Regions from separate parts of the Gorillibacterium sp. CAU 1737 genome, predicted to be linked through region 4. Evidence: riboswitches for the same ligand, from Rfam matches in the RefSeq annotation. Region 4 holds a riboswitch; each other region holds the start of a gene.
What was found. Region 4 has a riboswitch for cyclic di-AMP ahead of AAFN83_RS21145 (ubiquitin-like domain-containing protein). Riboswitches for the same ligand answer to the same signal wherever they lie in the genome.
Positions count from the first base shown of each region.

Region 1 (2,193 bases), on a different contig from region 4:
GAAGTCGGACGGGAACCTCCGCAAGCTGCCTTGCCAACTGCTCGCCTATGCCGGAGGTAGCCCCGGTCAGCAGAATGGTCTTGCCTTTCAGCGCAAGAGCAAGCTTATCGAAATTCAGCGAAGTGTGAGGGTAGAGTGCATGCTCCAACAGACGTCGAAAGGCCATGGCGACTCCTTTCCAAACCAGGGTGGCAATTAGGGGTGACAGCTTGTGCTGGAAGCTTTGGGAGAGGCCGGGACGGTCATGACGAACCGCTGCTTGCTTCCGGGAGCGCTCCAATAGCGTTCGTGTCCCGGAAGATCGTCAAACCAAGCCGCGTGAGGCGGGCAGTCCAGCAGCATCAGCTTGCCGTAGCGTCCCTCCCGGGACTGGTGATATTTCAAATAGGCTTTTCCTTTCTCAATGCCCAGAATCTCGATTTTGCCGGAGGAGTGGCTCATCACGAGACGAACCCGTTTTCCAAGGCCGGAGGTCCGTGCCTTCGCTTCCTCTACAAGCCGGTAGACCCTCTCCAGCGGAAGGACGAACCTGATGTTCCCGGCTACCGGGCGGTTAACAAAAAAGTAATAAGGCGCGACCCCCATCCAAGACAGGCGGTCCAGAAGCTCCCCGAGGACACCCGCATCATCATTAATGCCCTTCAGGATCGGCGTCTGGTTCATGACGATGGCTCCCGCATCCTGCAAGGCGCGGAAAGCGCGGCAGGCCTCGGGTGTCAGCTCCCTTGGATGGTCCATGTGCGCCATGATGTAGATTCTCTTCTCCGGTGTGGAGTATTGCCGAACGGCCTCCAGTAAGGCTTCATCCTCATAGATTCGCATCGGCTGGAAGGCAGGCATCTTCGTCCCAAGTCGGATGATTTGGACATGCGGAATCTCTCGAAGCTTGCTGAGGATGGCCGTGAGCTTCCCGGTCGAGAGCATGAGGCTGTCTCCTCCGGTAAGCAAGACGTTGCTGATCTCGGGATGCTGGGCTATGTAGGCAATTCCCGGTTCCGGATTCGCGGTTGCCTCTTGGACTTCCTGTTGGAAGAGTCGCTTGCGGAAGCAATATCGGCAATAGGAGGCGCACACCTCCGATACGACGAGCAAGGCGGTTGCGCCATACTTGTGCTGGCAGCCGGGAACAACGTAATTGGCTTCTTCATCCGAGGCGTCCAAGCGGCCGTATTCAGCCAACTCACCTTCCCCCGGAATGACCAGCCTGCGAATGGGATCGTGCGGGTCGTTCCAGTCGATCAAGTTTAAGTAATAGTCATTCACGCGCAAAGCATATCGCTCGGCAACGGAGCGAATCTTCTTTCGCTCCTCTTCATTCAGATACGTATCCAGTCTGGCCATAGTGGCGAAGCTTGCCGGTGTCATCATGGATCGTTCCTCCTTATCCTTATGGGCAGATATGCGCTTGCTGCACCCGCAGGGCGGAAAAAGTGCCATCCGCCGGGTCGGACCTCCTCTCCTTGCTGGAATGGGCTGTCAGGAACAAGAAACAGCCAGCAGACGTTCAGACAGAAGGGTCGATGGATGCAAAAAAAGACCCGGAAAGGGTCTTGTCGCGTTCTGCTCATGAGGAAAAAGACGGACCCATCTTCTGCCGACGAGGTTAGCTGACGGGCTCGGGAAGGATGGTTCCCTATGCCGCAACAAATGCGGCGATTCGCCCCAAAGACTTGGTTCCCCCGCTCTCCGGACGAATGGTCCGGAAATTAAGCGCTACCAATTATTGTACCCTTGATCTCCGCATCTGGCAACCCTGGGCAACAAAACACCCCTTCCGCCGAAACGGAAGGGGTATCATTCTAATTGCGGGGGCAGGATTTGAACCTGCGGCCTTCGGGTTATGAGCCCGACGAGCTACCGGGCTGCTCCACCCCGCGTCAACTTTTACATCATATCACGATCAGCAACAGGATGCAACAACAATCTTCTTTGATTCTCCGCAAAGAGAGGCCGGGCACCCGAAACAAGGGTGGTGAATAGGAAAACGCCTGCCGAAGGTGAACCTTTCAGCAGGCGTCCATAAACAGTCAGATTAGTTCTTTTTCAAACGGAGGCGAAGTCCTGCACCCAATAGGATGAGCCCAAGACCGATGACCTGCAAACCGCGGCTGCTGGCCTCTCCCGTTTGCGGAAGGGTGGCAGGCGGGGTGCTTCCCGATCCCGAACCGGAGCCCGAGCCGCTGGGATCCGTTC
Region 1 covers NZ_JBDQQO010000007.1:176,370-178,562, reverse strand. Annotated here, with positions in the region: gene AAFN83_RS15965 (SDR family NAD(P)-dependent oxidoreductase) at 1-166, opposite strand, end outside; gene AAFN83_RS15960 (KamA family radical SAM protein) at 196-1,368, opposite strand; cyclic di-AMP (ydaO/yuaA leader) riboswitch at 1,580-1,723, opposite strand; tRNA gene AAFN83_RS15955 (tRNA-Met) at 1,804-1,877, opposite strand; gene AAFN83_RS15950 (collagen binding domain-containing protein) at 2,033-2,193, opposite strand, start outside.
Region 1: another riboswitch for cyclic di-AMP. It lies ahead of AAFN83_RS15960 (KamA family radical SAM protein); the one in region 4 lies ahead of AAFN83_RS21145 (ubiquitin-like domain-containing protein).

Region 2 (2,193 bases), on a different contig from region 4:
CTTCAGCGGACTCAGCCTCGCGGTTCAACCGGGGGAGACCGTCGCTGTCGTGGGGCCGAGCGGCTCGGGCAAGACGACGCTCGCCCGCCTCGCATGCGGCCTCTATGAACCGGATCAAGGCGATGTGGAAGTAGCGGGCGTGCCGCTCTTGACCCATCGGGAAGAAGCCCGCTCTCACCTCACGTATGTTCCGCAATCGCCGTACCTCTTCTCGGGGACCATCCAGGACAACATCGCCTTTGGCTCAGAGGGAGCGAGTCGCGACGCCATCGAGCAGGCAGCCAAGCTTGCCGGAGCTCATGAATTCATCGAGCGCCTGCCGGACGGCTATGACACCGTGCTCACTGAGAGCGGGGCGAACCTCTCCGGGGGTCAGCGGCAACGGCTTGCGATTGCACGTGCCTTCCTGCGCCAGGCGCCGCTGCTCATTCTCGACGAGGCGACAAGCGCGCTGGATAACGAGTCGGAGGGAAGGGTTCAGGAGGCGCTCGACACGCTCATGCAAGGACGAAGCACCCTGGTGATCGCTCACCGCTTATCAACCGTTCGGGGAGCGACGCGCATTGTCGTGCTGGATCGGGGAAAGATTGTCGAGACAGGCACACATGCGGAGCTTTTGGCACGAGGCGGTCTCTATGCCCACCTGTACGAATTGCAATTTGCGCAAGCGGAGAAAGGGGAGCTCGCGGGAGCGGCTTCCTGATCCGTCGGCAGGGGATGGCTTCTGCGGGACGAAATTCCTAATATAGCAAGCGAAAAGCCCCCGAACCACGGGGAATCCGAGTGGTTCGGGGGCTTTTCGAAGCTGGACTGGATCGTACGGGCTTACTTGGCGATATCGTTGTACTGCTCGTTCGTCAGGATTCGGCGAGCGGTGACATACCGCTTGGCATAGTAGGATTCGCTCAACTTGTTCTTGATCACGCCGTTGTTGGTCGACGCATGAACGAAAACTCCTGCTCCAAGGTAAATCCCGACATGCGAGATGCCGTTGCCGCCGGTGTCGAAGAACACCAGATCGCCTGCGCGAAGATCGTCCTTGTCCACGGCCTTTCCTTGCTTCGCCTGATCTCTCGAACTGCGATCGAGAGAGATGTCAAAGGCATCGAAGACGTACTGGGTAAAGCCGGAACAGTCGAAGCCCTTGGTGGTCGTGCCGCCGTAGCTGTAATCGATGCCGATCAGCTTACCCACCTTGGTCTCCAGCTTGCTGGAGTCATCGGCGAACGCGTGACCGGACATGATTCCGAGCGTGAGCACGAAACCAAGCAATGCCAAAACAGCCTTCTTCAAGACAAAATCCCCTTCCAGTGCCTACGAGGTTAGCTAAGGGTTCGGTTGAAGGTTCCCTATGATCCTTCTCTTGCAAGATCAATTCACCCAAGACGGTTCCCCCGTTTTCCTTGCGGAAATTCGGCTTGTTCGGATCCAACCCGTGCTGGATAGCGAGCGGATTCAATCGTTCGAAAAACTGTATTCGCCTTAAATCGTCTGTTTCCTCCCTACTATATTAATTTTCTATAAAAAAATGTGTGGACACTCGAAAAATAGGGGCACCCGCCCAGAACCGTCAAAAAAGCGAAGCTTTGTCCAAAAAGGACGAAAGCTTCGCTTTTGTCGGGTCCGGCCTATTGAGCATTTGCGGTCAGACGTGCTCGCTCTTCCTCATGAACAGCTCATGCTGAGCGGTGATTCCCCAGAGGGAAAGGAAGGTGCGAACGAAGCTGAAGGCCTGGTAGAGCAGGAATGTCCACAGCCCGGCATCCCAGAGCGCGGCGGTCACGACCCCCGCGGAGAGAAGGCCGGTCAGCAGGAGAAGCAGCGCGGCCAATCCGAGGATGGACAGGCTTGAGGTGACCGCCCGGATCAGGGTCGAGAGAAAGGGCTGCTCGCTCGCTCGACCAAACTGCAGGTGGAGAAACAAGAGGTGCAGCAGGTATCCGTAGGCGGCATAGGCGGCAGCATAGAGGAGGAGCGTGTTGGGCTGTGCGGCCACGCGATACAGGTCGTTTACGGAATGGATGGCAGGGAAGAGCCAGAAGAGCGGAACCAGGGTGAGGGTCATCTGGAGCAGGTAATAAACGAAGAACGAGAGACTGAGCATCCTCACGCCCTTCATGAAGCGATAGCCGGTGTTCAGATGAGTGTGCACGAGCGAGTAGAAGACTCCGGCATTCAGGAAGGGGGTTATCA
Region 2 covers NZ_JBDQQO010000004.1:409,980-412,172, forward strand. Annotated here, with positions in the region: gene AAFN83_RS11615 (ABC transporter ATP-binding protein) at 1-703, shown strand, start outside; gene AAFN83_RS11620 (C40 family peptidase) at 826-1,293, opposite strand; cyclic di-AMP (ydaO/yuaA leader) riboswitch at 1,297-1,429, opposite strand; gene AAFN83_RS11625 (hypothetical protein) at 1,646-2,193, opposite strand, start outside.
Region 2: another riboswitch for cyclic di-AMP. It lies ahead of AAFN83_RS11620 (C40 family peptidase); the one in region 4 lies ahead of AAFN83_RS21145 (ubiquitin-like domain-containing protein).

Region 3 (2,193 bases), on a different contig from region 4:
AATGGCAGCCGTGTAGCCTCCGATTCCTCCGCCCAGTACGACAACTTCATAGGGTTTGGACAACGCGATCCCCTCCATTACGGCAATTCATACGTCCCTCATTGTACCCGTTTGTTCCACCGAATGACAATCCAAAATGAAAACGGACCTTCTCAGGAAGAGAAGACCCGTTTGGCCGTAAAATAACGATTGCCCCAATACCCGGATGTAAGCGGGGTAATTTGAACCCCTTTTGAGTTGGTGGCGGAGATGAATTTCCCATTTCCCAGGTAGATACCCACGTGGCTGGCCGGCGCCTTTTGGCTGTCCGAGAAAAAGACGAGATCCCCCGGAGTGGGCGCAAAAACAGACGTTCCCGTGCTTTGCCGCATGCCGTCCGCCGTACGCGGAACCGATACCTTTTGCTGATTGAGCAGGAATTGGACAAAGCCGGAGCAATCAAATCCACTCGTGGTATTTCCGCCCCACATATAAGGAATACCCAGGTACTTCTGCGAGTTGGTCACGAGGATCGTCGCCGGGCTTACCGCTTTGAGAACAGGCGAATGGTCTTTGCCATCCGAACTGACGATAACGAGCTGGGTCTTGGAGTCCCAGTCCACTTCCGTTCCAAAGGATTCGGAGATAAACCGCAGGGGCACATAAGTGCGATTGTCCGACAAAATGGCGCTCGTATCGAGCGTGATCCCTTTTCCATTCAGTTCCGCGCGGTTGGATCCCGTCTGCAGGACGACCGTACGCCCATTTCCCGAGATCGTCACCTTCACTTGTTTTCCAACCGGGGTCGAAGAAACGGAATACCCCAGCTTTTCCGCCACCATCCGCACCGGAATTTGAGTCCGGCTGTTATCATCCACAAACGGTTGGGCGTCGGGGAAGGAAAGGAGGCTGTCGTTCAATTGGACCTTGACGGGTAAGGCAGCCGCTTCAGTCGAAGTGGCAAAAAGAGCACCGGAAACGAAAACAGCAGACGTTAGCAACAGACTCTTGATGATCGGTTTCAGCTTCTGTTCCTCCTAATGCCTCCGAGGTTAGTTGACGGATTCGGGAAGAGGTCCCTCCCTAGCCAGCCGATTACCCGGCCTGACATTCACCCCACTAACCCATGTTTCTCGCTGAACAAGCAAGAAACGCAGGTTACGCCGTTGGCACTCGCTCCCGAGGTCTTGCTTAGAAGTTCCCCGATCGATATACCCGGCAAATACATCCCCCGTACCGGCCAAACAGAACCGGATTCGGCTATTGGTTTCTTTTTCTATCCTACGGTACCATGCGGAATCGGCTCAGACAATGGCAAATCATGGTCATTTCCGCAAAATAGGAAGAACCTCCTACTCCCATAGAACGGCAATTTCTCACGAATTCTACACGCAAAAAAACCGCCGGATCCCTATATCCAGCGGCAAAAAGGAGAAAAAAAGGTTATGAAGCAAGCCTTGCGCTTGCATCTTGAGTATATCACTTAGTATATACAATTCGGTATAAGGAAGTTCTGGGAACAACAGCCCTGCTTGTTCATATCCCTGCAAATCCCCTCATATCTTGAGATGGAGGAGGGCTGACGATGGACAAGAACGATCCGGTCTACGAGGAAGAAGTCATTCGCCACCAGGCACGTCTGGACGTACAGGATGATTGGGACGACAAGGAGAAAAAGAAGAAGCTGCGCAAAAAGCGGAAGTTTACCTGGCTTACGATCGTCGCCTATCTCATTTTGCTCTATGTGCTTTACAAGGCCGCGCAAACATTTGCGGGTTTTTCCTTTTAAGACGGAACCCTTAGACCCTTGAATTAACCAAATCAAATAAAAGCCTCCATCTCCCTTGCGAGAGTTGGAGGCTTGTTTGCTCTAGGGCTCAATGATCGGGTTTCACCCCGCGTAGTTAGCTAAGCAACCCTTTCTCGTAGGCATCCGAAAAAGCTTTGTAGAGCGAAAAAGGAATGTAGCGCAAATCGGGCATCTCGTTTTCATAATAAGGCCCAAGATGGAAGGAACTTTCCACCGATACATAGGAGTAGCCCTCTATGTCATAGGATAATGAATAATTACCCAGCCATGTTTCATGCTGATATACTCCCTTGATCATCGCTTGCATCTTAAAAGGTTCCTTCGTCTCAGTTTCTTTGCCCTCTTCATCAGAGGGCTGAATGAACCCCTCAATTCGACTATGGTAGACGAATGCCTCCTGGTCG
Region 3 covers NZ_JBDQQO010000001.1:683,525-685,717, reverse strand. Annotated here, with positions in the region: gene lpdA (dihydrolipoyl dehydrogenase) at 1-78, opposite strand, end outside; gene AAFN83_RS03180 (C40 family peptidase) at 153-980, opposite strand; cyclic di-AMP (ydaO/yuaA leader) riboswitch at 1,006-1,251, opposite strand; gene AAFN83_RS03175 (hypothetical protein) at 1,565-1,768, shown strand; gene AAFN83_RS03170 (copper amine oxidase N-terminal domain-containing protein) at 1,884-2,193, opposite strand, start outside.
Region 3: another riboswitch for cyclic di-AMP. It lies ahead of AAFN83_RS03180 (C40 family peptidase); the one in region 4 lies ahead of AAFN83_RS21145 (ubiquitin-like domain-containing protein).

Region 4 (2,193 bases):
TTTCGATGGTGGCGAGGATGTGAGAGCTGATCAGGAAGCTGCAGCCCTTCTCTTTAAAAGAAGCCATCAGCTCGAGAAGGGAACGGATACCGAGCGGATCGAGGCCGAGGAACGGCTCGTCGATGACATAGAGCGGCGCTTCTATTAAGAAGGCATTCATCAGCATCACCTTCTGCCGCATTCCCTTCGACAAATGCCGCGAGAAGCTTCCCGCCTTTTCCTTCATGCGAAACAGGGCCATGAGCCGCTCCGCCCGCTCCTCGAAGGCTTGTCGATCGATGCCGTATACCCGAGCGGTGAGATCCAGGTGCTCCCGGATGGTAAGCTCTTCGTAGAGCTCCGGGCTCTCGGGCACGAAGGCGAGGGAGGAACGATACAGCCCGGCATCTTCGCTGAGCGTAACCCCGTTCACGCGAATTTCTCCCTGCTCCGGGACCATGAGCCCGAGAATGTGCTTGATGGTGGTGCTTTTGCCGGCTCCATTCAGGCCGACGAGGCCGACCATCTCTCCTTTTTCAACGGTAAAAGAAAGATTTCGAATCACGGGCTTGCGGTACAAATACCCTCCGAACAATCCATCCACGGATAAAATCGACTGCATGAGATCCAAGCTCCTTTTTGGCGTAAAAAAACCGCTTCCAAATTTTCAGACCAGCGCAACTTTTTGGAGCATTCCGGCGTTAAAAGAATAGAGCAAATCTTCCCTTTTATTATAAACGGAGGGTGTCCGGAAGCAAGAAAACTATGAAATAGTGAGCGTCCCTGTGAAAATGGGCGATTTAGGGAGCATTTAACCTTTTTGATTAGGCGATTTCCGCTATAGAGGCGGAGATGGCCCTTTTTTGCTGTCTACGGGAGGCTGCTGTCTCTTTACATGTCTTACCGGGAAGGCGTATCATACATTCAGGATAACTTAATAAACCATGCCAATTTTCCAAACAAGTTCGCTGAGTTCCATTTGGGAAACGGGGGAACCGTAATGCGAGTGCCGGGTGGTTCCGGATCATTCGCAGGTTTTAGGGGTGAATCGCGAAGGGGAAGCAAGCTGTTCTTCTTTGCGTAGGGCGACTCTCGCGTCCGAATCCGTCAGCTAACCTCGTAAGCGTTGAAGAGAGAGGTATCGATCGGGCGGGTCTATGTAGCCACGAGAAGCCCTCTTCTTATGGCTTTTTTGCGTCCATACGTGACCAAAAAATACCATAAGGGCCAAATGGAGAAGAAAAAGAGCGGAGGTGGGGAAACGAGAGTGCCGTTTTGATCTGGCAAATTGTAAACGGAAATTGGCGGATGCTTCACCAAAATCCATAGTCACGTCAGATGAAATCATGCATAACAGTCGATGGCGAGGCTTTCAAGGAGGACCGAAACAAGTGGGAGAACCGAAGAACCAGAACCCCCATGAGCAACGATCATCCAGCATGTCCTTCGCATTGCGTTGGAAGCATGAAAACGTGCGCAGAGTGACGTATCTCGCATTGTTCACCCTTGTGGTGACCACTATGTTTTTCATGTTGCTGAGCGGTACCCGGACCAAGAGCATTGCTCTGGCCGTAGGTGGGGAAGAGCAGGTTTTTAAAACCAAGCAGACCACCGTTGAGAAGTTTTTGAGTGAACAGCAGGTGGCGGTAGGCGATTACGACCGCATCTCTCTGGCTCTCGATGCGAAACTGAAGCATGGAGACCGAGTGGAGATCGAGCGGGCCCGCACCATCGAGCTGAAGGCGGACGGCAAGGTCCAGACTCTTCACACCGTGGAGAAAACGCTGGATGCCGCGCTGAAGCAATTCCACATCACCGTCGATCAAGATGACCGCATTACCCCGGCCATTGGATCCTCTCTGTCGGAGACCAACCGGGTCGAGATTGTCCGCGTAACGAAGACCAAGCAAGACACCGAAGTGTCGATTGCATTTACCACCACCAAGAAGCAAGACGCAACGCTGCTCAAGGGCAAGCAGCAGACCCTCCAGGAGGGCAAAGAAGGCAAGAAGATCGTTACGAAGGAACTCGTGTATGAGGACGGCGTCAAGGTGAAGGAGAATGTCCTCACAGAGACCGTCGCCGCCAAGAGTGTGAACAAGATTGTTGCAGTCGGAACCAAGAATCCGGTCGTCGCCATGTCTGCGAAGCCAAGCACGGCAACTGCAACCACCAAGACAGAGAAAGCAAAGGCGCTTACCGTCGTCAAGAGCG
Region 4 covers NZ_JBDQQO010000015.1:47,964-50,156, reverse strand. Annotated here, with positions in the region: gene AAFN83_RS21150 (ABC transporter ATP-binding protein) at 1-601, opposite strand, end outside; cyclic di-AMP (ydaO/yuaA leader) riboswitch at 936-1,120, shown strand; gene AAFN83_RS21145 (ubiquitin-like domain-containing protein) at 1,371-2,193, shown strand, end outside.